Regions from separate parts of the Pseudomonas sp. TE3728 genome, predicted to be linked through region 1. Evidence: riboswitches for the same ligand, from Rfam matches in the RefSeq annotation. Region 1 holds a riboswitch; the other holds the start of a gene.
What was found. Region 1 has a riboswitch for cobalamin ahead of cobW (cobalamin biosynthesis protein CobW). Riboswitches for the same ligand answer to the same signal wherever they lie in the genome.
Positions count from the first base shown of each region.

Region 2: it holds a riboswitch for cobalamin, as region 1 does, so the genes downstream of both, cobO (cob(I)yrinic acid a,c-diamide adenosyltransferase) here and cobW (cobalamin biosynthesis protein CobW) in region 1, are expected to answer to the same signal.

Region 1 is NZ_JBWBQT010000001.1:1,305,749-1,320,422, reverse strand. Features, by position in the region: gene metH (methionine synthase) at 1-519, opposite strand, end outside; gene ACZ89R_RS05305 (fatty acid cis/trans isomerase) at 675-2,960, shown strand; gene nfuA (Fe-S biogenesis protein NfuA) at 3,210-3,794, shown strand; gene cobM (precorrin-4 C(11)-methyltransferase) at 3,942-4,688, opposite strand; gene ACZ89R_RS05290 (cobalamin biosynthesis protein) at 4,771-5,184, opposite strand; gene ACZ89R_RS05285 (CbtA family protein) at 5,181-5,888, opposite strand; gene ACZ89R_RS05280 (CbtB domain-containing protein) at 5,900-6,106, opposite strand; cobalamin riboswitch at 6,228-6,455, opposite strand; cobalamin riboswitch at 6,654-6,869, shown strand; gene cobW (cobalamin biosynthesis protein CobW) at 6,971-8,044, shown strand; gene cobN (cobaltochelatase subunit CobN) at 8,048-11,914, shown strand; gene ACZ89R_RS05265 (magnesium chelatase ATPase subunit I) at 12,064-13,071, shown strand; gene ACZ89R_RS05260 (vWA domain-containing protein) at 13,191-13,727, shown strand; gene ACZ89R_RS05255 (phospholipase D-like domain-containing protein) at 13,918-14,674, shown strand, end outside.
Region 2 is NZ_JBWBQT010000001.1:6,073,448-6,088,121, reverse strand. Features, by position in the region: gene ACZ89R_RS26910 (MFS transporter) at 1-329, opposite strand, end outside; gene ACZ89R_RS26905 (MarR family winged helix-turn-helix transcriptional regulator) at 382-786, opposite strand; gene ACZ89R_RS26900 (adenosylcobinamide-GDP ribazoletransferase) at 925-1,656, opposite strand; gene cobC (alpha-ribazole phosphatase family protein) at 1,659-2,234, opposite strand; gene cobT (nicotinate-nucleotide--dimethylbenzimidazole phosphoribosyltransferase) at 2,231-3,286, opposite strand; gene cobU (bifunctional adenosylcobinamide kinase/adenosylcobinamide-phosphate guanylyltransferase) at 3,283-3,816, opposite strand; gene ACZ89R_RS26880 (cobyric acid synthase) at 3,963-5,423, opposite strand; gene cobD (threonine-phosphate decarboxylase CobD) at 5,432-6,424, opposite strand; gene cbiB (adenosylcobinamide-phosphate synthase CbiB) at 6,417-7,325, opposite strand; gene bluB (5,6-dimethylbenzimidazole synthase) at 7,322-7,972, opposite strand; gene ACZ89R_RS26860 (cobyrinate a,c-diamide synthase) at 7,969-9,351, opposite strand; gene cobO (cob(I)yrinic acid a,c-diamide adenosyltransferase) at 9,362-9,973, opposite strand; cobalamin riboswitch at 10,055-10,305, opposite strand; gene ACZ89R_RS26850 (hypothetical protein) at 10,460-11,044, shown strand; gene ACZ89R_RS26845 (PQQ-dependent sugar dehydrogenase) at 11,113-12,426, shown strand; gene ACZ89R_RS26840 (C40 family peptidase) at 12,529-13,065, opposite strand; gene ACZ89R_RS26835 (C40 family peptidase) at 13,231-13,869, opposite strand; gene hda (DnaA regulatory inactivator Hda) at 14,098-14,674, opposite strand, start outside.

The DNA.
Region 1 (14,674 bases):
CAGGCCTTTGGTGGCTTCGGTGTAGTTCTCCACCAGCTCATCGAAGGTCACGTTGCGGTAGCCAGGGTTGTTCACGTCCGGCGACAGCGAGCAGGTGCGGCTGGTCGGGCCGAGTACGCCAGCGACGAAACGCGGCTTGTCCGGGTTCTCGAGAGTTTTCGCATCGGCAATCTTGCGGGCCAGGCGAGCGCCTTCTACGTTCAATTCGTAGGCGAGTTCTTCCATGCCGTAATCGGCCATGGAAATCCGGGTGGCGTTGAAGGTGTTGGTTTCCAGTATGTCGGCGCCGGCGTCCAGATAGGCCTTCTCGATGCCGCCAATCACGTCAGGACGCGTCAGCACCAACAGGTCGTTGTTGCCTTTGACATCGCTCGGCCAGTCGGCGAAGCGTTTGCCACGGTAATCCTGCTCCTCGAGCTTGTAGCTCTGGATCATCGTACCCATGCCGCCATCGAGAATCAGGATGCGCTCTTTGAGGGCGTGCTTGAGAGCTTGAAGGCGAACGCTGCGATCGGACATTTGGACTACTCGGTAAGGCCATGACGAAGGGCCGGAATGATAACAAACCTGTGCGCTTTTGGAGCATGTACGGGTTTTGCATGAATATCGTTCATGTTGGTGCGCAGGCCAGACCGGTAGAATCGCGGCGTTTTCTCATGATCAGGACCAGGGATATGTCGTATCGCATCGTCACCAGCCTATTGATGCTGTTTTTAAGCGGGGGCGCTGCTGCGCAAGGTCCGGACATTTCCTACGCCCGGGACATCCAACCGATCTTCACTGAAAAGTGCGTGGCCTGCCATGCCTGCTACGACTCCGCCTGTCAGCTCAATCTGGGCAGTGGTGAAGGGGCGGCCCGAGGTGCAACCAAGGCGCCCGTTTATGATGGCGAACGCAGACAGGCCGCAGCGCCGACCCGGCTGTTTTATGACGCCTTTGGCAAACGCGCCTGGCAGCAAAAAGGCTTTTATTCTGTGCTTGACGCCCAGGGCAGCCAGGCGGCGCTGATGGCGCGCATGCTAGAGCTGGGCCACAAAACCCCGTTGCAACCCAATGCCAGGTTGCCGGAAGACATCGTCCTGGGCCTGAACCGGGAGAATATGTGCGCCAAGCCGGCGGAGTTCGACGGCTATGCCCGTTCTCACCCCAAAGAAGGCATGCCGCTGGCGGTTACCGGTCTGACCGATCAGCAATATCAGACGCTGCAACGCTGGCTCGCCTCTGGTGCGCCAATCGATGAGCAGGGCCTGGTGCCCAGCGCCAGGGAAGCCCTGCAGGTAGTGCAGTGGGAAAACCTGCTCAACGCCCCGGGCGCCCGGGAGAGTCTGGTCGGGCGCTGGTTGTTCGAGCACTGGTTCCTGGCGCACCTCTATTTCAAGGACGGCGAGCCGGGGCATTTCTTTCAGTGGGTACGTTCGCGCACACCGACGGGACAGCCCATTGATTTGATCAACACTCGCCGCCCGAATGACGATCCGGGCACTCAGGTCTACTACCGTTTGTGGCCGGTGCAAGGCGTGATCGTGCACAAGACCCACATCACCTATCCGCTCAGCGCGGCGAAGATGGCGCGGATCAAAAGCCTGTTCTACAGCGGCAACTGGCAGGTCAACGCGCTGCCTGGTTATGGGCCGGAACGACGGGCCAATCCGTTCACGACCTTTGAGGCTATCCCGGCTCAGGCGCGTTACCAGTTCATGCTCGATAATGCCGAATACTTTGTGCGCACCTTTATTCGTGGTCCGGTCTGCCGCGGCCAGATCGCCACCGACGTGATTCGCGACAACTTTTGGGCGTTGTTCCAGGCCCCGGAGCATGACCTCTATATCACCGACCCGAATTATCGCGGCCAGGCCACGCCGCTGCTGGCGATGCCGGGGCAGAACGATGACGTCGGCAGTGTCCTGAGCCTGTGGCACGACTACCGCGACAAACGCAACGAATACGAGGCCCTGCGCCGGGACAGCTATGCCGACTTGCCAGCCCCGAGCTGGTCGACCCTGTGGGCCGGCAACGACAACGCGTTGCTGAGCATCTTCCGGCATTTCGACAGTGCCTCGGTGAACAAAGGGCTGATCGGTGAAGTGCCGCAGACGATGTGGTTGTTCGATTTCCCCTTGCTGGAACGCACGTATTACCAGTTGGCGGTCAACTTCGATGTGTTTGGCAACCTATCTCATCAAGCCCAGACCCGGCTTTACTTCGATCTGATTCGCAATGGTGCCGAGCAGAACTTCCTGCGCTTGATGCCGGCCGATTCACGGGATGGGTATCTCGACGATTGGTATCAGAACGGCGGCCAGCTCAAGATGTGGCTGGATTACGAGTACATCGACAACGACAAACCCACGGCACTGACGCTGGACGAAAAGGACCCGAAACGCGATTTCGCCCTGCAATTGCTGGCCCGGTACGGCGAACTCAACGCCAACCCCGACCCGATCAACCGCTGCGACGGTGCCTACTGCTCGCGGCCGAACATCGATCTGGCCTTGCAGAACGCCGAACAGGCCTTGAGCCGCCTGACTTCACGTCCGTCTGCGGGGCTGAAGGTCATCGATCAATTGCCAGAAGCCACGATGCTGCGCATCGAGACTCAAAGCGGCAAGCGCGGGGTCTATAGCCTGCTGCGCAACCGGGCCCACAGCAACGTGGCGTTCCTGCTGGGTGAGTCGCGGCGCTATCAGCCGGGGCTCGATACGTTGACGATTTATCCGGGTGTACTCAGCAGCTACCCGAACTTCATGTTCAACATTCCGGCCGGCCAAGTGCCCGCTTTCGTTGATGCGATGGAAACCGCGAAGGACGCTGCCAGTTTCGAGAAAATCGTCGAACGCTGGGGCATTCGCCGCAGCCATCCGCAGTTCTGGCAATATTTCCATGATCTGAGTCGCTATATCCACGACACCGACCCGGTGGAAGAGGGCGTGCTGGACATGAACCGCTACGAGAATCTTTGATTGAAGGCCTGAACACGCACCCCCGAACCCTGGCTGAACCCCTGTAGGAGCGAAGCTTGCTCGCGAAAGCGATCTGACATTCAGCATAGATGTCGACTGTTGGACCGCTTTCGCGAGCAAGCTTTGCTCCTACAGGGGGCGACGGTGATCAGATGTTCATCGACAGGCACACTTTCCCGACAAAAATACTAGGACTTTGTCCGGCGCGATGATTGGCGTAAACTGCGTCCAAGCCTGCGAGGAGTTTCCATGACCGCTATTACCATTACCGACGCCGCCCACGATTACCTGGCTGATCTGCTCTCCAAGCAGAACACCCCGGGTATCGGCATCCGCGTCTTTATCACCCAGCCTGGCACCCAGTACGCCGAAACCTGCATTGCCTACTGCAAGCCGGGCGAAGAAAAACCCGAAGACACCGCGCTGGGGCTCAAAAGCTTCACCGCGTACATCGATCACTTCAGCGAAGCCTTCCTGGACGATGCAGTCGTCGACTACGCGACCGACCGCATGGGCGGCCAACTGACCATCAAGGCGCCAAACGCCAAGGTACCGATGGTCAACGCCGACAGCCCGGTCAACGAGCGCATCAACTACTACCTGCAAACCGAAATCAACCCGGGGCTGGCCAGCCACGGCGGTCAGGTCAGCCTGATCGATGTGGTCGAAGACGGCATCGCCGTGCTGAAATTCGGCGGCGGTTGCCAGGGCTGCGGCCAGGCAGACGTCACCTTGAAGGAAGGCATCGAGCGCACCTTGCTTGAGCGTATTCCTGAGCTCAAGGGCGTTCGTGACGTGACCGACCACACGCAGAAAGAAAACGCCTACTACTAAGGTGTTCGCTGCGACATAAAAAAACGGTGCCCGTGAGCACCGTTTTTTTATGGATGAAGCCTTAAAAGATCGCAGCCTTCGGCGGCGCCCACAGGCGCGTAGGAGCTGCCGAAGGCTGCGATCTTTTGATTTTTTAATCTTTTGATCTTATGGGCGATACAAATGCGCATGCCCCGCGCGATACAACGATGATTCACTGAAGTGATCGCTGCCCAACACCCGACCCACCAGAATCAGCGCCGTCCGGCGAAATCCCTTGGCTTGAACCTTCCCGGCAATATCCGCCAGCGTCCCCACCACCCAATCCTGATCCGGCCAGGTCGCCCGATGAATCACCGCGATCGGGCAATCGGCGCCGTAGTGCGGCAGCAATTCAGCAAGGATCTTCTCCAGATGATTGACCCCAAGGTGGATCGCCATGGTCGCCCCATGCTGCGCCAGACTGCCCAGCTCTTCACCGGCCGGCATCGCGGTCTTGTCGGCGTAGCGGGTGAGAATCACGCTTTGTGACACGTCCGGCAGGGTCAGTTCAGCACCCAAAAGCGCCGCGCAGGCGGCGGTGGCGGTGACGCCGGGAATGATTTCGAAAGGGATGTCGAGTTCACGCAGGTAGCGAATCTGCTCGCCAATCGCCCCGTACAGGCTCGGATCGCCGGAGTGCACCCGGGCCACGTCCTGGCCGTTGGCATGGGCGGTCTTGATCAGCTCGATGATCTGTTCCAGGTGCAATTCGGCGCTGTTGACCACCTGTTCGGCCCGGTGGCCCTCCAGCACGGCGGTGGGCACCAGGGAGCCTGCATAGATGATGACCGGGCAGCTACGAATCAGCCGCTGGCCTTTGACGGTGATCAGTTCCGGGTCGCCGGGGCCTGCGCCAATGAAGTAGACGGTCATCGTCGTTTCCTGTCAGAAAAAGGATATGGGCACGCTTCAGATGAAGATTGCTCATGATCGAAGGCGGGGATTATCGGGGATTTTACGCGGCGCAGGCCAATGCGAGGGTGGCCTGGGCGTATTTTTGTCGTGGAATCAGCAACTTTGCCGGTGCTTGAGCCAATTGTTCGGCCAGTGCCAGCGCGGCACTTTCCGCTACGCCGTAACAGCCGGTGCGTTCGAACGCGATGTCCGAGTGGTGGCTGAGTTGCGGTTCATAACCGGCCAATTGTTCGCTGCTGAAATACATCAACGGCAATGCCAGTTGTTCGGCCAGTTCGATCAGGGCGGGTTCTTCGCGCTTCAGGTCAATGCTGGCCAAGGCCTTGATCTCACGGAGCTCGATTTGATGGGCCTGTAACGCCTGATCAAGCAGCGCCCGCAGCGTGCTGACGGGGCAGCCGCGCTGGCAGCCCAGGCCGACCACCAGGGTCGGCGCTGCGCTGACGTCAGTCATGCGGAGTATTGGCCATCGCTTTTGCGGCGGAACAACCAGGCGCTGATCAGGCCCAGGGCCAGCCAGAACGCCATGTTGGTCAGCTGCGAAGCGATTTTGAACTGCGCTTCCAGGGCTTGCGGCGCGAGCATCGAATGGACTTCCGGTTGCGGCGCGCCAATCACATGAGGCACGGCCAGGATCGCCACGCCGAGGATCTTCATCAGCCAGTGGCGGCTGAATGCGATCAGCGCGATGCCGACTGCTGTGGACGCGGCGGTGCCAATCCACCAGATCTGCCGTTGCGCCAGATCCGCCGCGGCAGTGCCCGGCAGCTCAGGTGGCAGGCCGAGGGTAGGCGCCAGCACGAACGTCGCGTAACCGGCCAGACCCCAGAGCAGGCCCTGAGAGGTACGGCGTGGAGCGCGCAAGGTGTAGAGGCCCGCGAGCATCAGGGCGAAACCCACCGCCACCACCAGATTGCCGCCGGTGGTCGACAGCACGCGCTGCCAGCCGTCTTCTGGCTCCCAGGCTTCGGCATCGTGGGTGTGAGCGGTGACAGCACCCGCGGCGTGCTCGTGGATTTCAACCGCGGCCGGCTCGGATTTTTCGTAGGTCTCGGCCTGCAGAATCAGCGGAGCCACCCAGAAGCTTTGCAGCAGGGTCAGCAGCAGGGCGGCCAGCAGCCCGGCGAAACCTGCGGTTTGCGCAATACGCTTGATCATGTCAGCAGGTCTCAATGGCACGGGAATGCGGCGCTGTGACGGGTATCGTGCGCGGCGTTGTGTACCGCTTCGATGTGCGAGAAACCGGCGAAATACACAAGGCTGGCGCCAAGAATCGACGCACAAAAAGCGGCGGTCAGGCGTTGGCTCAGGGTAGTGGTGGTGCTGATCGTGCTCTTTTTATCGGTGTTGCTGGCGGTGCTGCTGATGATCGACATGGCGCTTCCCTCTGGTCTGTCAGCGGGTGAATAGAGCGCATGAAAACCTCCGTACGCCGGGGCACGCAGAGATTTCGAACAGCGCCCGCCCACCGCGGGTTTGTTATTCAGTGAACGTAAAAGTCACTTTGTGTTGCGGGCCGGTCTCCGGGCTCGCGAGGGGCAGGGCTTGTGCCCAAACCTGCAAGCATCACCTTCCCATGCCGTATGACGGGCACAGTGGATTTGACGCTTCACTCGCTTACCGTTGCGGGGGCAGCACCGGACTGACATGGCTTTAGAGTAAAGCACATGATCCACCGGTTTCCCGTTTCACCCTGTGAAGGGCACCCGTAACAAGGCGTGTAGGAGAGCATGGGCGGGGGTTGGGCGTCAATTGGCAAGGGTTCTCACTTGGATGCCCGCTGCTGACTGGCTCTTTGTAGGAGCTGCCGAAGGCTGCGATCTTTTGATGTTGCTTTCAAAAACAAGATCAAAAGATTGCAGCCTTCGGCAGCTCCTACAGGGGGGCGGCGTGCTCAGTGATTGACCCGCCCCCACACGATGCGTAGCCTTGCGCTTTCGAGGTTCTTCGGCGTCTGCCGAAGCTAAGAAGGGAACGCGGTCGATGCCGCGGCTGCCCCCGCAACTGTGAACGGTGATGTTCGCTGCCACGCCACTGCAAGCCCTGATCCATCAGGTTCGCGGGAAGGCGCAGCGAATGCCAGGCTGACTCGCCCGGCACACCGTCAGCCAGGAGACCTGCCTCGATACAGATTCTCACTACAACCGGGCGGGGTGATCCGGTGGCGGAACTCTTGCGCGCGTGCATCCGCCGCTGCGATTGTCGTCCCGTATGCCCGCCACCTTGCCAAAGGGCATCCGATGAAAACACTGGCCAAACTCCCTGTCACCATCGTTACCGGCTTCCTCGGCTCGGGCAAAACCACCTTGCTGCGCCACATGCTCGACAACGCCCAGGGCCGTCGCATCGCGGTGATCGTCAACGAGTTCGGCGAGCTGGGCATCGACGGCGAAATCCTTAAGCAGTGCTCGATCGGTTGTACCGAAGAAGAAGCCAACGGCCGCGTCTACGAACTGGCCAACGGCTGCCTGTGCTGCACGGTTCAGGAAGAATTCTTCCCGGTGATGCGCGAACTGGTGGCTCGTCGCGGCGACCTCGACCACATTCTGATCGAAACTTCGGGTCTGGCCCTGCCAAAACCTTTGGTTCAAGCCTTCCAGTGGCCAGAAATCCGCAGCGCCTGCACCGTTGACGCGGTGATCACCGTGGTCGACAGCCCGGCCGTCGCTGCTGGCACCTTCGCTGCGTTCCCGGACCAGGTCGATGCCCAGCGCAAACTCGACCCGAACCTGGACCACGAATCGCCGCTGCATGAGCTGTTCGCCGACCAACTGGCCAGCGCCGATCTGGTGATCCTCAACAAGGCCGACCTGATCAGCGCCGCAGACCTGGCCCGCGTGCGCCTGGAAGTCGCCGAAGAACTTCCGCCCGCGGTGAAAGTCATCGAAGCCAGCAGTGGTCGTCTGCCACTGGACGTGCTGATCGGTCTCGGTGCCGGTTCTGAAGAACACATCGACAGCCGCCACAGCCATCACGATCATCACCACGAAGGTGAAGACGGCCATCACGATGAGCATGACCACGACGCATTCGATTCCATCTCGATTGAGCTGCCACAAGCCGACGAAAGCCTGCTGATGGACGCGCTGACTCAATTGGTGGTCCAGCACGGCATCCTACGGGTCAAAGGTTTTGCAGCGGTGCCAAACAAGCCGATGCGCCTGCTGATCCAGGGCGTGGGCACGCGTTTCGACAAGCACTTCGACCGTCAGTGGGGCGCTGAAGAAGCGCGCACCACCCGTCTGGTGTTGATCGGTCAGGATCTGGACGCCGCTGCGCTCGAAGCGCAATTGCGCGCTGCGCTCAGCGTTTAAACCATGCACCTGCTCAGGACTCAGCCCGGCGGTTTCGTGTCGGATGACAACATTGCCGACCTTGGACAAACCCCCGCCGAGCTGGTGATCCTGTGCAGCGGCGATTCCAGCCTGGCATTGCTCGCCGAAGCGGCGCAGCAGTTGCCCGACGATTACCCGAGCCTGCGCCTGGCCAATCCGATGCAGGTACAGAATCACGCCTCGGTCGATCTCTACGTCGACGAAGTGCTGCGCCACGCCAAGGTGATTCTGATCTCGCTGCACGGCGGCATCGCCTATTGGCGTTACGGCATTGAGCGGCTGGTGGAATTGTCCGAGCGCGGTGTGCAGCTGATTCTGGTGCCGGGGGACGATCGCCCGGACCCGGAACTCAGTGACCTGAGCACCGTAACCGCGCAAGACCGCGACCGGCTCTGGCACTTCCTGCGTCAGGGCGGCATGGCCAACGCACTCGACCTGTTTCGCTGCCTCGCCAATCGCTGGTTGGATCGCGACTACTCATGGTCCGAGCCGCAAACCCTGCCACGCACCGCGATTTACCATCCGCACAAAAGCCCCGCTGAGCTGAGCGATTGGCAAGCCGACTGGCAAGCTGATCAGCCGGTGGCGGCGGTGCTGTTTTACCGCTCGCATTTGCAGGCGGCAAACACCGGTTTCATCGATATTTTCTGCCAGCGTTTGCAGGCGGCGGGGTTGAACCCATTGCCGATTGCGCTGGCCAGTTTGAAAGAGCCCGGCTGCCTGACGGTGGTTGAGGACATGCTGGATGAAGTCGAGGCGGGGGTGATTCTCAACACCACCGGTTTCGCCCAGTCCAGCCCCGAAGCGCCGCACCTGCGGCCGTTTCGCCGCAATATTCCGGTGATCCAGGCGATCTGTGCCCAGGACAATGAACCCGGTTGGCGCGCCAGCGAACAAGGCCTCGGTCCCCGCGACCTGGCGATGCACATCGCACTGCCGGAGCTGGACGGGCGGATCATCAGCCGGCCGATCAGTTTCAAGGACCTGGCCTGGCGCAGTGAGCGCAGTCAGTCAGACGTGGTCTGCTACCGGCCGCAACCTGAGCGCATGGATTTTGTCGCCGAACTGGCCCGGCGCTGGATCGATCTGGCGCGGGTGCCCAACGGCGAAAAACGCATCGCCCTGATCCTCGCCAACTACCCGACTCGCGATGGGCGTATCGGCAACGGCGTCGGCCTCGATACTCCGGCTGCGGCGTTGAACATCCTTCGAGCGCTGCACGCTGAAGGTTATCCGCTACCGGTTGAATTGCCGGACAGCGGCACCGCGCTGATCCAGCAATTGCTCGGCGGCGTCAGCAACGACCTCGATACCCTCGATCAGCGTCCCTGTCATCAAAGCCTCGCGCTGGACGACTACAACCTGATGTTCAACGCGCTGCCCGAGGCCAATCGCCAAGCCGTGCTGGAGCGCTGGGGCGCGCCCGAAAGCGATCCAATGTTCCGTGGCGGACGAATGATGATTGCTGGTCTGCGCTTCGGCCTGACCTTCGTCGGCATTCAACCGGCCCGGGGTTATCAGGTTGACCCGAGCGCGGTCTATCACGACCCCGACCTGGTGCCGCCTCACGGTTATCTGGCGTTCTACTTCTGGTTGCGCAACACCTACGGCGCTCACGGCGTGATCCATGTGGGCAAGCACGGCAACCTCGAATGGCTGCCGGGCAAGGGCGTCGGGTTGTCGGAAAACTGCTGGCCGGATGCGTTGCTCGGGCCGCTGCCGAACATCTATCCGTTCATCGTCAACGACCCGGGCGAGGGCGCCCAGGCCAAACGCCGCACTCAAGCGGTGATCATTGATCACCTGATGCCGCCGCTGACCCGCGCCGAAACCTACGGCCCGCTGCGCAATCTCGAATTGTTGGCCGACGAATATTACGAAGCGCAATTGCTCGATCCGCGCCGCGCCCGGGAACTGCAGCGCGATATTCTGCAACTGGTGCGCGACACGCACATCGACCGCGAACTGCAACTGGACGAGAAACTCGACAGCGATGCCGATGCGGCGATCTGGTTGCCGCGCCTGGACACGTACCTGTGCGACTTGAAGGAGTCGCAGATCCGCGACGGCCTGCACGTGTTTGGCGAGTCGCCAGTGGGGCGGTTGCGCATCGACACCTTATTGGCCTTGCTGCGTATTCCGCGGGGCGATGGTCGTGGGGCGCAATCGAGTTTGTTGCGGGCGCTGGCCAAGGCGTTTGCGTTGGGGTTTGATCCGCTGGATTGCGTTTTGGCCGAGCCATGGAGCGGGCCGCGTCCCGTGGAACTGCAATCGCTTAACGATGAACCCTGGCGCACCGCCGGGGATACCCGTGAACGCCTGGAGTTGTTCGCCACTCAACTGATTTCACACACGTTAGACCAGTCTCAAGCCCAACCCGGCCCCTGTGGGAGCGGGCTTGCTCGCGAAAACGGAGTGCCAGTCGACATTGATTTGCCTGACACACCGCTTTCGCGAGCAAGCCCGCTCCCACAGGAGGGTGATTGGTCGGAAGTGAGTGCGATCATCAACAGCCTGCGCGAAGTCGTTGCCCCACGTCTGGACGCCTGCGGCCCGGCGGAAATGCGCGGCCTGCTGGACGCCCTCAGTGGTCGATTCGTCCCCGCCGGGCCTAGCGGCGCGCCGAGTCGCGGCCGTCTGGACGTGCTGCCTACCGGGCGCAATTTCTATTCGGTGGATGTGCGCAACCTGCCGACCACCACCGCGTGGCGCATCGGTTTTCAGTCCGCGAACCTGATTCTTGAGCGTCACTTACAGGACCACGGCGATCACTTGCGGCAGCTCGGTCTGTCGGTTTGGGGCACCGCGACCATGCGCACCGGCGGCGATGACATCGCCCAGGCCATGGCGCTGATGGGCGTGCGTCCGGTCTGGGCGACTGGCAGCCAGCGGGTCGACGATTTCGAGATTCTGCCGTTGAGTTTGCTGGACCGTCCACGGGTGGACGTGACCTTGCGCGTCTCCGGATTTTTCCGCGATGCCTTTGCCAACCTGATCCGGCTGTTCGACGCCGCCGTGCAAGCGGTCGCCGCACTGGATGAGCCGGACGATCTCAACCCGTTGGCGGCCAAGGTCCGCGCCGAGCGGCAAGCGTTGCTGGAATCCGGTCTGGATGAAGACGCTGCGCGGCGGCAGGCCGGCTGGCGCATCTTCGGGGCCAAACCGGGTGCTTACGGAGCAGGCGTGCAGGGCGCCATCGACGGTCGTCTGTGGCAAAGCCGTGAAGATTTGGCCGAGGTTTACCTGAACTGGGGCGGCTACGCTTACGGCGGCTCTGACGAAGGCACCGCCGCCCGCGAACAGTTCGCCCAGCGTCTGAGCCAGGTGCAGGCGGTGCTGCAAAACCAGGACAACCGTGAACACGACTTGCTCGATTCCAACGACTATTACCAGTTCCAGGGAGGCATGCTGGCAGCCGTCGAAAGCCTCAGCGGTGAAGCGGCGGCCAGTTACCATGGCGACCACAGTCAGCCGGACTTGCCGAAGATCCGCACGTTGAAGGAAGAGCTGAACCGGGTGATCCGTTCTCGGGCGGCCAATCCGAAATGGATCGACGGGGTCAAGCGTCATGGCTATAAAGGCGCGTTCGAACTGGCGGCGACGGTCGATAACCTGTTTGCCTTCGACGCCACCACGCAGTTGATCGACGATCACCAATATGCGTTGCTGGCGGACGCCTATTTGCTCGATCCAGCGACCCGGGAGTTTGTCCGCGAGCACAATCCCCATGCCTTGCGCGACATGACCGAACGCATGCTGGAAGCGCAGCAGCGGGGGCTGTGGAAAGAGCCGGGCGAGTACCGCGAGGCGCTGGAGAATTTGTTGCTGGACATAGAAGAAGACACCTGACGCGCCGCAAACCCCTGTGGGAGCGAGCCTGCTCGCGATAGCGGTCGACCAGTCAATATTGATGTCGATTGATCCACCGCTATCGCGAGCAGGCTCACTCCCACAAGGTACAAAGTGTGCCTGCTACCGACCATGACCGAGTATTGAACATGACCGACACCCCCCATTTCCCGCTCTCCGCCGTGGTCGGCGCCGATGACTTGAAGCTCGCGTTATACCTGACCGCCATCGACCCTAAAATCGGTGGCGTGCTGATCGAGGGCCCGCGCGGCATGGCCAAATCGACCCTGGCCCGAGGCTTGGCGGACCTGTTGGCCAGCGGTCAATTCGTCACCTTGCCCCTGGGCGCCACCGAAGAACGGCTGGTGGGCACCCTCGATCTCGACGCAGCCCTGAGCGAGGGGCGCGCACAGTTTTCCCCCGGCGTACTGGCCAAGGCCGACGGCGGCGTGTTGTATGTCGATGAAGTCAATCTGTTGCCCGATCACCTCGTGGACTTGCTGCTCGACGTGGCCGCCAGCGGCAACAACCTGATCGAGCGCGACGGGATTTCCCATCGGCATTCGGCGAAGTTTGTGCTGATCGGCACCATGAACCCGGAAGAGGGCGAACTGCGTCCGCAATTGCTCGACCGCTTTGGCCTGAACGTCGCCCTCAGTGGCCACACCGCACCCGTCGAGCGCGGTCAGATCATTCGTCGCCGACTGGATTTCGACAGCGACCCGCAAGGGTTCTGCGCCGAGTGGGAAAGCCAGCAACACGCACTGCGCGAGCGCTGCCAAAAGGCGCGTTCGGCACTGGCGAGCATTCCCCTCGACGATGCCGCGCTGGCGCAGATAACCGAGCGCTGCTTCGCTGCCGGCGTCGATGGCCTGCGGGCCGATCTGGTCTGGCTACGTGCAGCTCGGGCTCATGCCGCCTGGCGCGGAGCGAATGCCATTGGCGAAGAAGATATCGACGCGGTCGCCGAGTTTGCCTTGCGCCATCGTCGTCGCGAACACTCGCCACCGGCGCCGCACCAATCACCCGCAGCGCAGCCGCCTTCCAATCAGAACGCCAACCCGAGCGAAGGTCAGGGCCAGTGGGGCGAAATGCCCGCCCAGGCGCTGCCGGTCGGCGCTCGACGTGAAGTGCCGAGCTGGCCAAAAAAGCCCTAGGCATTCGCCCTCGATCGGACGCGGGGGCGAATGCCAGACCCCGCGCAGGACGGCTGGATCACGGTAAACAGGGCAAGCGTCACGCAGCCCTGAGCGGATCGATCAATTGGCCCGGCACCTTGCTCAATGGCCGACCGCGTCAACGCGACGATGTGCTGTTTCACCTGCGCACCCGCAGCCCTCATGAATTATGGCTGGTGATCGTCGATGCCTCGGCCTCGACCCGACGTCATCAAGCGTTGAGCGATGCCAAGGGCTTGTTGGCGCAACTGTTCGACGATGCCTATCGACAGCGTGCGCGCCTGGCGTTGCTGACCGCCAGTGGTCATGTGCCGAAGTGGCAGGTGCAAGGGTTGAAAGCCTCCGCTGGCTTGCGCGACTGGCTCGACGGGCTTGGGGCTGGCGGCGGTACGCCGATGCTGGCGGCGTTGGGCGAGGCAGGGCGCTGGCTGGCGGCTCGGCAGAAGCGTTTTCCGGCAGAGCAGCAACGGCTGCTGTTGGTGACGGATGGACGGCTGAAGGAATGGTCAATGTTGCCGGCGCTGGAGTGTCCAGGGCTGCTGATCGACATTGAGCGCGGGCCGATTCGACTTGGCCGGGCTAAAGTGTTGGCGGCTCAACTGCAAACGTATTATCAGCATATTGATGAGCTGTAGCAGGGCGAAAAGATCGCAGCCTTCGGCAGCTCCTACAGGGAGCGGGTACATCCGCAAATGATGGGTGAATCGCGGGTACATCCGCGAATGATTGGCGCACATGCGGGTACATCCGCGAATGGCGGGTGTGCCACAATCGGTGTAGGAGCTGCCGAAGGCTGCGATCTTTTGATCTTCACAGGAGTGACCCATGCGCGTTCTAGCCCGCAACGATCAGGACGATTTCCGCGTCAAAGCCTACGCTGGCACCAACGGCGTGTTGCTGGCGATCGACTTGGCCGAACCCCGCCGTAAAGGCCTGCTGGGTTTCGCCATCGAAAAACAGCAAGGCAGCAAACCCTGGCTGTTTCTGTTCAACAGCCTGACTTTCCCCGGCAAGACTCATACGTTCCCCCAGTTTCATGCCACCCCTAGCGATGCCGCACCGTTGCAGAAATTTCGCTGGGCCGATTACGCGGTCAATCCGGGTGTGACGATCCATTATCGGGTTCACCTGGCCTACGGCACTGCCGATGCGCCGCAGCTGGGTGAGTTTCTGGAAGTGACGCTCACCACCGACAATGGCCTTCCAGCGGGCCAGAATGTCATCTTCAACCGGGCGGTGGCCGCGAGTCAGGCCTTCCAGCGCAAATTCGCCGACCTCGATGCGCTGCTCAGCGCCAACAAAAAGCTGCCCATCGAAGAATGGCCCGACGCTCCGCGGCAATGGTTGGAAAACGGTCTGCTCACACGCTTGCTGGGGTTCATCGAACGGGCCGAGGATGGCCGGTGGGCGCTGGACATCGCGATCTATGAGTACCAGCTGAAGGTGATCGTCGATGCGGTGAACGCTGCGTTTGAGCGCGGCGTAAAGGTTCGGGTCCTGTACCACGCCCAACCGGACGAAGACACCACGGCGCTGAACGAAGCCAGCCTGGAAAAAATTCCGGCGGCGAACAAGCGCGGGC
Region 2 (14,674 bases), 4.8 Mb from region 1:
CCGATCAATAGCCCCGCGCTCAAGGACAAGGTCACCGCCGAATCGGACAGCCCCATGAACACCAGACCCAAGGCGTACAGAACACCACCGATCAACACCACCTTCGCAGCGCCAAAGCGGTCGGCCAGTGCGCCGGTGAATGGCTGGGCCAGGCCCCAGATCAGGTTCTGCAAAGCAATGGCGAAGGCAAACACTTCGCGACCCCAGCCGAACTCGGCACTCATGGGTGCCAAAAACAGCCCGAAGCCGTGTCGCACACCCAAGGACAACGCCAGAATCAGCGCACTCCCCAACAGAACCCAACCGCATGTACGCCACATTGATGTCATTCTTGTTCTCCGGTAGCGGGTATATACCCGCTTAAGATCGAACAAACTGGCCTCAAGCCAGTTCATCCAGCAATTTCAGCAAAGTCTCACGCTTCTCGGCACCCAGGCGATCGATCAACCGCTGCTGCGCCGCTTCCCAGGCTGGCAACGCCGCCGCCAGGCGTTCGCGCCCTGTCTCGGTGAGCAGGACGATGCGATTGCGCATGTCCTCGCCTTCGACCAGCGTCACCAGACCTTCGCCCTCCAGCACCCGCAGATTACGCCCGAGAGTGCTGCGATCCAGGCCCATGGCTTCGGCCAGGGACGAGATGCTTGGCTGATCCAGACGCTGCAGATTGCACAGCAGAGAATACTGGGCAACGTTAATCCCGAAGCTGTCGAGGGCGCCGTCGTAATGCCTGCTGACGCCACGAGCGGCGCGACGCAGGTTAGTGCACAAACATTGGGAAGGAAGCATAGTGCGTGTATATACCCGCGAGTTTGTTAAATCAAGTTACAGGATGGCAGAAACATCAAAAGATCGCAGCCTTCGGCAGCTCCTACAAGGACCGCGATCTCCTGTAGGAGCTGCCGAAGGCTGCGATCTTTTCGACCATCAGACCAACGCCAATCCCACCAATACCACCACCTCCAGCAATTCCAGCAACGCCCCTGCCGTATCGCCCGTCGTACCGCCCAATCGCCGCACCATCACTTGCCGCAACCAGACAAACATCGCGGCCGCCAACACAAGCGCCCATACGCCGCTGAGGCCAGCCATCAGCACACAGACCACCATACTGATCACCAACACCTGTTTGCCGGCCAAACGCGGCAGATGATCGGCCAGCGCCTGCCCCAGCCCACCGGGACGCACGTAAGGTGTGGAGAGGAATAAGCCCAGTAACGCGCTGCGGCTAATCAATGGAACGATGATCATGACCACGCTGTGCTGTTGCTCGATCAACGCCAGCAACGCGGCAAACTTGAGCAGCAATACCAAGACCAGCGTCACCACGGCGATCGGCCCGCTGCGCGGGTCTTTCATGATGGTCAAGGTGCGTTCACGGTCGCCGTAACCGCCGAGCCACGCATCAGCGCTATCGGCCAGGCCATCCAGGTGCAACGCGCCACTGAGCACGACCCAAACACTGAGCAGCAATGCGGCGTGAAGCAATAATGGCGTGCCCAGCAATAGCCAGTTCAGCCCCCACAGAATCACGCCAAACAGCAAACCGACCAGCGGATAAAACAGCAGCGACCGGCCCAGTTCCTCGGGCGTCGGCATGCCTGGCAGGCGAATCGGCAGGCTGCTCAAAAATTGCAGGGCGATCCAGAACGGCAGCATGGTCAGATCGCTTCCCTTAACAAGACGCCGGATTCGACCGACAACGAGAACAACGCGCCGTGGCCGACTTCAACGTTGAGCAACTGCTCACGCGGCAATCCGCGCGCTTGAGCCAGCAACAAACGCATGACGCCGCCATGGCTGATCAGCAAGATCCGCTCACCGGCATAGGCCGTGTGCAGCCGTTCGATGGCCGCCAACACTCGCGCAGAAAAGTCCGCCACCGGCTCACCGCCTGGCGGCGTGAACGAATAAGGATCGGCCCAGAACAAGCCCAACGCCTCGGCGCTGGTTTCCATCAGCGCCGCGGCGCTCTGCCCTTCCCAGGCGCCGAAGTGCAGCTCTTGCAGGTCCTTATCCAGTTGCACCGGCAACCCCAGTTGCGCCCCAAGCTCGTCCGCAAAGCGTGCGCAACGCTGTAACGGCGAACTGACCAGTCGATCCCAGGGCCCCTGCTCGATCACCGCGGCGCGCATCTGCGCCCAACCCTTGCCGGTCAGCTCATCGTCGAGGCTGCCGCGTAAACCGCCGCCGAGTTCAGTTTCGCCATGGCGCAACAGGTCCAGGCGCAAGGTCATGCCGGGCGATCCGCCACGGCGGCTTCGGCGAACGTCGCCATCTGCCCGTGCAGGTCACACGCCAGACGCAACAATGGCACGGCCAATGCCGCACCACTGCCCTCGCCCAGTCGCAGGCCGAGGTCCAGCAACGGTTCGGCGTTCAGGGTTTCGAGCACATGGCGATGGCCTGGCTCGGCGCCGCGATGACCGAACAGCAGCCACTCACGGCAGGCCGGATTCAAACGCACCGCCACCAGCGCGGCGACGCTGCAAATAAACCCGTCGACCAACACCGCGATACCTTCCTGAGCACAGGCCAGGTACGCGCCAACCAGCGCAGCGATTTCGAAACCGCCGAGGTTGAACAAAGTTTGCAGCGCATCGCTACGCTGAGCGCCATGCAACGCCAAGGCACGTTCAATGACCTGAGCTTTATGGCTGACACCCGCTGCGTTCAATCCGGTACCCGGCCCGGCCAGATGCACCACCGGGCAATCGAGCAACGCACAGGCCAATGCACTGGCCGCAGTGGTGTTGCCGATGCCCATTTCGCCACCGATGAACAACTGCACGCCGGCTGCGATAGCGCGCTGCGCACTGTCGCGGCCGGCCTGCAAGGCGAGTTCACCTTGGGCCTGGGTCATCGCCGGTCCCTGGACGAAATTCGCCGTGCCCGGGCCGATGTTCAGGTGACGCACCCCCGGCAGATTCAACGACGGCGTGACGGTGCCGAGGTCGACCACTTCCAGGGAAGCCCCCAACTGCCGCGCCAACACGCTGATCGCCGCGCCGCCGCTGACAAAGTTGTGCAGCATCTGCCCGGTGACTTCCTGCGGAAACGCCGACACGCCTTCAGCAACCACACCATGGTCACCGGCAAAAATCGCAATCCACAGCTGATCGAGCGTCGGCCTGACCTGCCCCTGCAATCCGGCCAGTTGCACCGCCACCGATTCGAGCCGGCCGAGTGAGCCGGCAGGTTTGGTCAGTTGCTGTTGACGTACCAGCGCCTGTTCGACCGCTTGCGCGTCGATTGGCTTACACGGGTTCAGCCACCAGGCGTGAGTCATAACGCAGTTCCTTTCAAAGTCAGGGGCAGGCCGGCAACGGTCAGGACGACTCGCTGACAGAGCTCGGCCAAGGCTTGATGCAGCCAACCGGCTTCATCGACATAGCGGCGAGTCAATTCGCCCAACGGCACGACACCCATGCCGGTCTCGTTGCTGACAAAAATGATTTCACCCGGCAATGACGCCAGGCAGTCCAGCAGGGCTTCGCGTTCGGCCGACAAGCGCTCGGCATCGTCGAGCATCAGCAGATTGGTCAGCCACAGCGTCAGGCAATCCACCAGCAAGCAACGATCGGCACTGGCGTTTTCGCGCAGTACACGGGCCAGTTCCAGCGGTTCTTCGATCAATGCCCATTCGGCCGGACGACGGGCGCGGTGATGGGCCACCCGTTCGTTCATTTCACCGTCTTGAGATTGGCTGGTGGCGATGTAGGTGGCTATATAAGTGACTTGGAGCTGACTGTCTGTCGCCAGTTTTTCAGCCAGACGGCTTTTGCCGGAGCGGGCGCCGCCGAGGATCAGTTGCAACATGGTCATTCCTTAAAATGTGCGGTGTCGGGGCAGGCCTCTTCGCGGGCAAGCCTCGCTCCTACAGGGGTTGGGGCGCTCACAAATTCTGCAAACACCTCCATACCGTAGGAGCGAGGCTTACCCGCGAAGAGGCCCTCAGCACCACCTCAAATCCCACAGAGTTCACGCAACAGCGAAGTATCCAGATGCTTCTCCACCAGATCCGCCAACCGTTCGATATCGCGCTCACGCAAAGCGTGGTAATCGACCTCCTGCACATCCTGCAACCCGGCCCAGCGCAACAGCGCACTGCACGCCGCCGGTGACTCGAACAGCCCATGCAGATACGTACCGAAAAGCTGCCCATCGACACTTTGCGCGCCATCGCAGCGACCATCGTCGAGCTGCACCGCAGCATTTTCCAGTGCTGGGCCGGTGGTCACGCCGGCATGAATTTCATAGCCACTAACCTGCGCATCTTCCAGCGCCAGGCGCCCACGCACATTGCGCAACTGCTTCTCTTCTTCGAGCTGCGTTTCGAACGCCAGCAGGCCCAAGCCAGCACTGGAACCCGGCGCGCCTTCGAGGCCCAGCGGGTCATGCACCTGCTCGCCGAGCATTTGCAGACCGCCGCAGATCCCCAGCACTTTTCCGCCGTAGCGCAAGTGCCGCGAGATCGCCGTCTCCCAACCGTTGGCCCGCAGGTACGCAAGGTCACTGCGCACGCTTTTCGAGCCAGGAAGAATGATCAGGTCGGCCGGCGGAATCGCCTGACCGGGGCCGATGAATTGCAGGTCCACTTGCGGATGCAGGCGCAGCGGATCGAAATCGGTGTGGTTGCTGATGCGCGGCAGTACCGGCACCACCACGTTGAGTACCTGATCGGCCTTATCGGTCTGACGCTGATCGAGACCATCCTCGGCCTCAAGATGCAGGTCCATCACATAAGGCAAAACGCCGATCACCGGTTTGCCAGTGCGCGCCTCCAGCCAATCGAGGCCTGGTTGCAGCAAGGCGATGTCGCCGCGAAAACGGTTGATGATGAAGCCTTTGACCCGCGCCTGTTCGCTGAGCGACAGCAGCTCCAGCGTACCGACCAAATGCGCGAAAACTCCACCGCGATTGATGTCGGCAATCAGTACCACCGGACAGTCCACCGCCTCGGCAAACCCCATATTGGCGATGTCGCCGGCCCGCAGGTTGATCTCTGCCGGCGAACCCGCGCCTTCGACCATCACCACCGGATACGCCGCACTCAACCGCTCATGGGAGGCCAGTACCGCTTGCATGGCGATGGCTTTGTAGTCGTGATAGGCGACAGCATTCATGGTGGTGACCGCGCGACCATGAATGATCACTTGGGCGCCGGTATCGCTATTGGGCTTGAGCAGCACCGGGTTCATGTCGGTGTGCGGTTCAAGGTTGGCGGCCTGGGCCTGCACCGCTTGAGCGCGACCAATCTCGCCACCGTCAGCGGTCACCGCGCTGTTGAGAGCCATGTTCTGCGGCTTGAACGGCACGACGCTGACACCCTGGCGCGCAACCCAGCGGCATAGCGCCGTCACCAGTGTGCTTTTACCGGCGTCCGATGTAGTGCCCTGCACCATCAAAGTCGCGCCCTGCACCATCAACGTAGTCATTGCGCTTCCTTAACGTAGGCTTCAAGCGCTTGCTCAAGACGCAGCCAATCCGCTTCATCGGCGGGCAAGCCAAACCTCAGGCTGCTGTTGTGGGTGAACAACCGCAGCAGAATGCCGCGCCGGGCCATGAATTCGTGCAGTGCTTCGGCGCACTCGATGATCAGCCATTGGAACAATGCGCAACCGCCCTGGGGTTTGAGACCGTACTGTTCAAGCAGCAACGCCAGACGCTCGCCGGCCTCGTCAGTACGAATGCGCTGTCGGGTGTGCCCGTCCGTATCCGTCAGGCACGCCTGGCCCAGCACTCGGGTCGGCCCACTGACCGCCCAGGGTCCGACCTGTTCGGCCAGTAGCTTGAGCAACTTGCGCTCGGCCAGCACAAACCCCAGTCGCACACCGGCCAGGCCGAAGAATTTGCCGAAGGAGCGCAGCACGATCAAACCGATCTGATTGGCAAACGGCGCCAGGCTCAAATGCGGGGTGTTGTCCATGAACGCCTCGTCCACCACCAGCCAGCCACCGCGCTGGGCCAGCCGAGAATGCCAATCCAGCAGACGAGCCGGCGTCAGGCTCAACCCTGTGGGATTGTTCGGGTTGACCACCACCAGCACATCGAGGCTGTCGAGAAAGAAATCGACTTCCGACTCCAGCACTTCACGCACGATGTACCCGTTGCGACGCCAGGCTTGGGCGTGTTCGGCGTAACACGGCGACAGCACGCCGACCTTGCCGGCCCGGCGCAACCGCGGCAGCAACTGGATCGCCATTTGCGACCCGGCCACCGGCAACACCTGAGCCGCACCGTAATAGTCGCAGGCAGCCTGCTCCAGACCGTCATCGGTTTCTGGCAACCGCGCCCAGGCCCGCAGCGGGATGTCCGGAACCGGGAATGGCCAAGGCGCCAGGCCACTGGACAGGTCGAGCCAATCGGCTTCGGCAATGCCGTATTCAAGCGCCGCATTGCGCAAGCGGCCACCGTGTTCAAGCATAGAATTCAGCCCCCACGCAGAGAATCAGCAGCCATAACCATACCCCGCGCTGGACCAATTGCCAGCCACGGTCGATGGAATCGGCATCCGCCGGCACGCCTTCGCCCAATTGCGGACGCTGATGCAGTTCACCGTGATAAATCGCCGCCCCGCCCAACTCGACACCCAGCGCGCCAGCACCGGCCGCCATCACCGGCCCGGCATTCGGGCTGTCCCAGGTTGGGCCCTGGATACGCCAGCACTTCAGCGCCAGTCGGGTTTTACCCAGCAGCGCGTAGGTCAACGCCACCAGGCGTGCAGGAATGTAGTTCAGAACATCATCGATCTTCGCCGCAGCCCAACCGAAACGTTCGAAGCGATCGTTGCGATAACCCCACATCGCATCAAGCGTGTTGCTCAGGCGATAGAGCACCACGCCGGGCGCACCCGCCACGGCAAACCAGAACAGCGCGGCGAACACCGCATCGCTGCCGTTCTCCAGCACCGACTCGGTGGCGGCGCGGGCGACTTCGGTTTCATCCAGTTCGCTGGTCTGACGGCTGACCAGATAACCCACACGTTTGCGCGCCTCGATCAGATCATCGCTGCGCAGGGCCTTGGCCACCGGCTCGACGTGCTCGCCGAGACTGCGCATGCCGAGGGCACAATAGAGCAAGAGAATCTCGACAATCCAGCCAACGTAAGGCGCCCAGGAAAGTGCGGTGGCCAACAAGGTCAGCGGCACGACCGCCATCACCCAGGCCGTAACGCCGTGACTGCGCCAGCCGCGGCCACCGGAGTTGAAACGTTGCTCGATGCGATCGGCAAAACGACCGAACGCCACCAGCGGATGCCAGCGTTTGGGCTCACCCAGCAGCGCATCCAGCGCGACCGCGGCGACACTCAACAACGCCACACTCATTGACTCACTCCCCAATAATTTTCATACAGCAATTCGCTGAGTGGACGCGCCTGCGCCCAACCTTCGAGTACCAACATCGGCGCCGGGTAGAATTCCTTGACCGGCCCCAGACAAAGAACGGCCAAAGGCTTGGCCCCGGTCGGTAAACCCAGCAAGTCCGCCAGCGCTTGTGGCTCGAACAATGACACCCAGCCCATGCCAAGGCCTTCGGCGCGGGATGCGAGCCAAAGGTTCTGGATGGCGCAGGACAGCGAGGCCATGTCCATTTCCGGCAATGTACGACGGCCGAAGATATGCCGCTCACGATCGTCCATCAGCGCGGCGACCAGCACCTCGGCGCAGTCGTTGATGCCTTCGACCTTGAGCTTCATGAATTCGTCGGAGCGCTCGCCGAGGGCTTCGGCGGTGCGGATGCGTTCTTCTTCCACCAACTGCTGAATCTTGCCGCGCAGTACCCGGTCGCTGATGCGGATGAAACGCCAGGGCTGCATCAGGCCGACACTCGGCGCTTGGTGCGCGGCTTCGAGCAGACGTCTCAGTAACTCGGGTTCGACGGTGCCGCCGCTGAAGTGCCGCATGTCGCGGCGCTCGGCGATGGCACGATAAACCGCTGCGCGTTCGGCTTCGGAAAATGTGTTGTCGGTCATGGCCTCTTCGCGAGCAAGCCCGCTCCCACATTTGAATTGCATTCCCCTGTGGGAGCGGGCTTGCTCGCGAAGGCGTCCTCAAGGTCAGGCACAAACAGCGCTGCAATCGCCGATGGATTGGACGGAAAATAAAAATGTACATAAGAGGCCGTCATCCGCCCCTCACGATAAACCGCCTCCGCCCCTCGTCCGCCATTGGGGCTCAACCCTCGAGCAATCGGCTCAAGCCCGGTGCTGGTCAGCGAGTGGTGATAGGTGTGCCCACGCAGCAAACCTTCCGGCAATTCGACCGCCTGCAAGGCCAACGCGGCAAGACGCTTCTGCATCACCGCCTCACCGGCCAGCAAGCCAACCAGTTCAGCGCGAGTGCCCTCGACATCGGTCAAGGAATCCAGCAGATACAGCATGCCGCCACACTCGGCCAGCAACGGTTTGCCCGCCGCGTGGTGAGCGCGGATCGCGGTCAGCATCGGCGTGTTTTGCGACAACGCTACATGGTGCAATTCAGGGTAACCGCCCGGCAGATAGAGGCTGTCTGCCTCAGGTAATTCGCTGTCGCGGATCGGCGAAAAGAAAGTCAATTCGGCTCCCATGGCCCGCAGCAGATCCAGGCTCGCGCCGTAGGTAAACGCGAAAGCTTCATCCCGGGCCACGGCAATCCGCACACCGGCCAGCAACGGTTCGGCTGCGATCATTTCAGGCGCGGCGAATTCCACGGCTGGCGGCAGCGCCACATCGCAACTGCTGGCTAATGAGTCGGCCGCCGCATCGAGACGCAGGTCGAGATCATTCAATTCACTGGCCTGAACCAGGCCGAGATGCCGACTTGGCAATTCGATGCCGGTCTCCCGGGACAACGCTCCGTACCAGCGCAAACCTTCAGTCAGGCTGCCTTCGAGCAATTGCGCATGGCGCACGGTGCCGACCCGATTGGCCAGCACACCGGCAAACGGCAAATCCGGCTGATAACGCGCAAGGCCCAGGGCCAGCGCGCCAAACGTCTGCGCCATCGCGGTGCCGTCGATCACGCCGAGCACCGGCACACCGAAGTGCCGCGCCAGATCGGCGCTGGATGGCGTACCGTCGAATAGCCCCATGACGCCTTCGATGAGGATCAGATCGGCTTCGCCAGCGGCTTCCCACAATAGACGACGACTTTCTTGCTCGCCGACCATCCACATGTCGAGTTGATAGACCGGTGCGCCGCTGGCGCGCTCGAGAATCATTGGGTCGAGGAAGTCCGGGCCGCATTTGAACACGCGAACCTTTCGCCCCTGATTGCGATGCAAACGGGCAAGCGCGGCGGTGACGGTGGTCTTGCCCTGGCCGGAGGCCGGCGCGGCGATCAGTACCGCCGGGCATTGACGATGGCTATTCATAAAGTGCAGTTCACAACTCGACGCCTTTTTGCGCTTTGATTCCGGCCTGGAAGGCGTGCTTGATCATGCCCATTTCAGTGACAGTGTCGGCCAGTTCGATCATCTCGGGCTTGGCGCCGCGACCGGTGACCACCACGTGCTGCATCGGCGGACGGGCCTGCAAGTCGCTGAGCACCTGATCGAGATCGAGGTAGCCGTGCTTGAGGGCGATGTTCAATTCATCTAACACCACGAGGCCAATGGCCGGATCACGCAGCAATTCGCGGGACACTGCCCAGGCGGCTTCGGCGGCGGCGATGTCGCGCTGACGGTCCTGGGTTTCCCAGGTAAAGCCCTCGCCCATCACATGAAAACGCACTTGCTCCGGGAAGCGTCGGAAGAACAGCTCCTCGCCGGTGCTGGTGCGCCCCTTGATGAACTGCACCACGCCGCACTGCATGCCGTGACCCATGGACCGCGCAAGCATGCCGAACGCCGAACTGCTCTTGCCTTTGCCATTGCCGGAAAGCACCAGCAGCAAACCGCATTCATTCGGCGAGTTGGCGATGCGTTCGTCGATCACCGCTTTTTTTCGCAGCATGCGCGCCAGATGGCGTTCGTCACGATCGGGAGTATCAGTCATGGGGGAGCTCTCCGTTGGGGCTGGATAACGGCGGGCAGGCACAAGAATAGACGGCAAGAAGCCTGGCATCGCCCACCGTGATGCCGTTGGATGAATCAGGCCGGTCTCCGGGCTCATGAGCGGCTTGCGCCTGACTACGCGCCTTCCCATGTCGACAGTCGACACAGTGGCTAGGGCCTGATGACAGGCCCTCGCGCAGCTTTTACTCATTTACCGTTGCGGGGGCAGCGCCGGGATCGTGATCATTCTTCGCTGGAAGAAATTCATTCACCGGCTTCCCTGTTTCACTCTGTCGACCAAGGTCACAGAGCACCTGAAACAAGCCGCGAAGGTTAGAGGGTTGGGGATGGAGCGTCAATTAAAGCCGGGACACCGCTGAGCGAATAACTGCCGTCGATCAATTAACTGACGCCAATCTTGTGCCAAACTGCCAGCAGTGATATCAAAGAGCCACAACCTGACAACACAATAACAAGGGTGAGCCACATGCAAGGCATGATCATCAGCAATCCGAAGCTGGAATTCCTGCGGCCGGTACTGGAACGCTGGTTTGACTGTATCGACCGCTACAACACCGTGCGCGGCGATAACGATACACCTTACTGGTACGACGAAAACGCCAACCTCGGTCTGCTCTGCGCCGCGGCCTGGATGGCAGAAATGGTCACGCTGGCACAGACGTCGACCCGCAAACAGATCGAAGAAGGCGAACGCAACGCCCGCGCCGATCTGTTTATCGCCAGCAGCGAAGAGCGCGCGTATCTCCAGGCCACCCAGCGCTGGCCACGGGTCAATAGCCTGAACCTGACTCAGGCATTGGCGGACATCACCAGTGACGCGAAGCGAATCAGCTACGCCAGCGATCTGAAACTCGGCTGTCTGTTTGTCGCGCCACAAAAAGCCCAACACAGCGCCACCCCGGAAGAACTCCAGGACATGGTCGACGACCTGCAAAAGGAACATACCTGCGCCGTGGCCTGGTATTTCCCTTACGCCTACCGCAAGTTGCGCAATGAAGCCGGCAACTACCATCCAGGCATCGCTGTTCTGCTCAAGGAAGCCCGCGGCTGACCGGTTGAACCATCGAACGTCTACGCTTCTCTATGATTACGTCAATGCATTCATAGGGAAGATCAGTAATGCGCAAACCCCAGCTCGTTTTCATCATCGCGCTCGCCGGAGGGCTCGCCGCCTGTGGTGAAACCTCCAGCCTGCAAGTCTCGGATGGCACAGGCCCCTCGCCCAAGCTGCCAGAACCGAATAAAACCCTGATCCCGACGGTGAACATCGCCCCGGCGATCGGCTGGCCTGAAGGCAAGAAACCTGTCGCCGCGACCGGGACTCAAGTGGTGGCGTTTGCCGAAGGCCTCGATCATCCGCGCTGGCTCTACGTATTACCAAACGGCGATGTGCTGGTGGCCGAAACCAATGCACCGCCTAAACCCGATGATGGTCAAGGCATTCGCGGCTGGGTCATGGGCAAAGTCATGGGCCGTGCCGGTGCTGGCGTCCCCAGCCCGAACCGCATCACCCTGTTGCGGGACAAGGACCACGATGGCGTTGCCGAAACCCGCACGGTATTCCTGGAAAACCTCAATTCGCCCTTCGGCATGACCCTGGTCGGCAATGACCTGTACGTCGCCGACACTGATCGCCTGCTGCGTTTCCACTATGAAAACGGTGAGACGGCGATCAAGTCGCAGCCCATCAAGGTGGTCGACCTGCCGGGCGGCACGCTGAATCATCACTGGACCAAAAACGTCATCGCCAGCAAGGATGGCAGCAAGCTGTACGTCACCGTGGGCTCGAACAGCAACGTCGGCGAAAACGGCATGGATCAGGAGGAAGGTCGCGCGGCGATCTGGGAAGTGGAACGCGCCACCGGCAATCATCGGATCTTCGCCTCGGGGATTCGTAATCCAAACGGCCTGGCCTGGGAACCGCAGAGCGGCGCACTGTGGACAGCCGTCAACGAGCGTGACGAAATCGGCAGCGACCTGGTGCCGGACTACATCACATCCGTGAAGGATGGCGGGTTCTACGGCTGGCCCTACAGCTATTACGGCCAGCACGTCGACATTCGCGTCGAGCCGCAAAACCCCGACCTGGTGGCCAAGGCGATTGCACCGGACTACGCGGTGGGGCCGCATACCGCGTCACTGGGCCTGACGTTCGCCGAAGGCAGCAAGTTGCCCGCGCCGTTCACCCAAGGCGCCTTCATCGGCCAACACGGCTCGTGGAACCGCAAACCTCACAGCGGCTATAAAGTGATTTTCGTGCCGTTCACCGCCGGCAAACCGACCGGGCAGCCGGTGGATGTGCTCACCGGCTTCCTCACTGACGACGAAAAAGCCATGGGCCGGCCGGTGGGTGTTGTGATCGATCAGCAAGGCGGCTTGCTGGTGGCGGATGATGTGGGGAACAAGGTGTGGCGCGTTTCCGCGGCTAAGTAAATGTCAAAAGATCGCAGCCTTCGGCAGCTCCTACAGGGTGTACGCCATCCAACGTAGGAGCTGCCGCAGGCTGCGATCTTTTCCGGCAGACGCCTACATCCGCTACGGATTATGTGCCAAATGCTCAGGTTGCAAGACGCGCTTGGCGCTCAGGTAGGCTTTCTGCCAGTAAGCCTTGGACAAGCTGTCCAGCTTGACCGTGCCGCCCGTGGCTGGCGCATGGACGAAGCGGCCTTCGCCGACGTAGATCCCGGCGTGGCTGACCTGGGAACCGCCATTGGTGGCGAAGAAAATCAGGTCGCCGGTTTGCAGGCCTTCCTTGCCGACACTGGGGGCTTGCATGCCGATCATCTCGCGGGTGGAGCGCGGCAAGGAAATGCCGGCGACATCGCGATACACATAACCGATCAGACCGCTGCAATCGAATCCGGAATCCGGCGTGTTGCCGCCCCAGCGATAAGGTGTTCCCACCAGGCCCAGCGCGCGAAACAGCACGTCTTCTGCCGCAGGGGAAAAGGCTTGGGAAGGACCGAAAACAATGGGAGCACGAACCACCGGCGCAGGGGGCGGTGTGCGGCTGGCGCAGGCGCTGAGCAGCGCTGCGAAGAATATGAGTGTGAGGCGGGCCGACATCGTCATAAACAGAACATCCTGATCTGGCTGCGGCTTTTTCCACCGAAAAGGCAGAAAAGAAAACCGCCTGCGCAGAACGCAGGCGGTTTGCCATCAATAATAGATCAGGATTCTAGCGGCTACGCGGCAAACTTCAAGTAAGACTTTAAGTTCGCCTTATAAACTGTCCGCTTACTTGCGAGCCGTGACGATAGCCGGGGCCGCAGTCGGCGCCATCGCGAGTGCGCGTTTGGCTTCGATGAAGGTCTTGCTCCAGTAGCTGTCGCCCAGACTATCAATCCGGACACCACCGCTTTTGCGGCTGCTGGAGTGGATGAACTGGTTGTCACCCAGGTAGATCCCGGCGTGGCTGACACGACCGCGACGACCATTGGTGGCGAAGAACAGCAGGTCACCCGGTTTGAGGGCGCTGCGAGCAACCAGAGGCGCGTCAACGTTGATCATTTCGCGGGTGGAGCGCGGCAGGTTCATGCCGGCCTCTTCACGAAACAGATAACCGATGAAGCCGCTGCAGTCGAAGCCGGCCTCGGAGGTGCCGCCAAAACGGTAACGGGTACCGATCAGGGACATGCCACGTTCGAGGATGCTGTCGGCGAGAACCGGAAGCTGGTACGACTTGCCGCCGGCGAAGTCTGCCAGTTCTTTATCGGTGACTAGCTCTTCCTGGAAAAGAACGGAAGAAGACTGCGCGGTAACTGAATTTGAAACCTGCTGTTTTGGCGCTTGCTGGGACACTGGAGAGTGGGCAGCGCAACCGAACAACAGGGTGACGAGTGCGAGAGGCACGAGGGGTGCGAAGCGATTTAGCATGGGCACGACCGTGGCTGATAGTTTCTAAAGAAGCCGCGACTATGCCCGCTATCGACCTCATTTGCAAATTCAATCGATCTGTATGTGACTTTTCGGTTTCTCGTTTACATCTAAGCGCTTAAGCCCATTTTGAACCTTTGCGCAGCCTGCCCTCTTGCAGGAAAGCGGGTTTGTTGACGCCTGGAATATGCCGAAACCCGTGTAAAACCTGAGTTTGATCAGGTTTTTTTACCAACCAAGGGTTTCTTTCAGGAACGGGATTGTCAGCTTGCGCTGGGCTTGAAGGGAGGCCTGATCGAGGCGTTCAAGCAGCTCGAAAAGCGCACTCATGCTGCGGGTACCGCGGGTCAAGATAAAATGCCCGACTTCGTCGGTCAGGTGCAGGCCGCGACGGGATGCGCGCAACTGCAAGGCACGCAATTTGTCTTCGTCAGAGAGTGGGCGCATCTGGAAGATGAGTGCCAGCGTCAGCCGCGACTTGAGGTCTGCCAGCTTCACCGGCAGTTCACGCGGGGATGTCGAGGCGGCGATCAGCAGACGCCGGCCGCTGTCACGCAGACGATTGAACAGATGGAACAGCGCCTCTTCCCAATCCGCCTTGCCGGCGACCGCCTGCAGATCGTCCAGACAGACCAGTTCGTATTGTTCGAGGTTATCGAGGATTTCAATGCCGCGGTCCAACAACTCGGCCAACGGCAGGTACACCGCCGGTTCTCCCAGTTGTTCGAAGCGCAGACACGCCGCCTGCAACAAATGCGTTCGCCCTACCCCGTCCTTGCCCCAGAGGTAAATCAGGCTTTCCGTC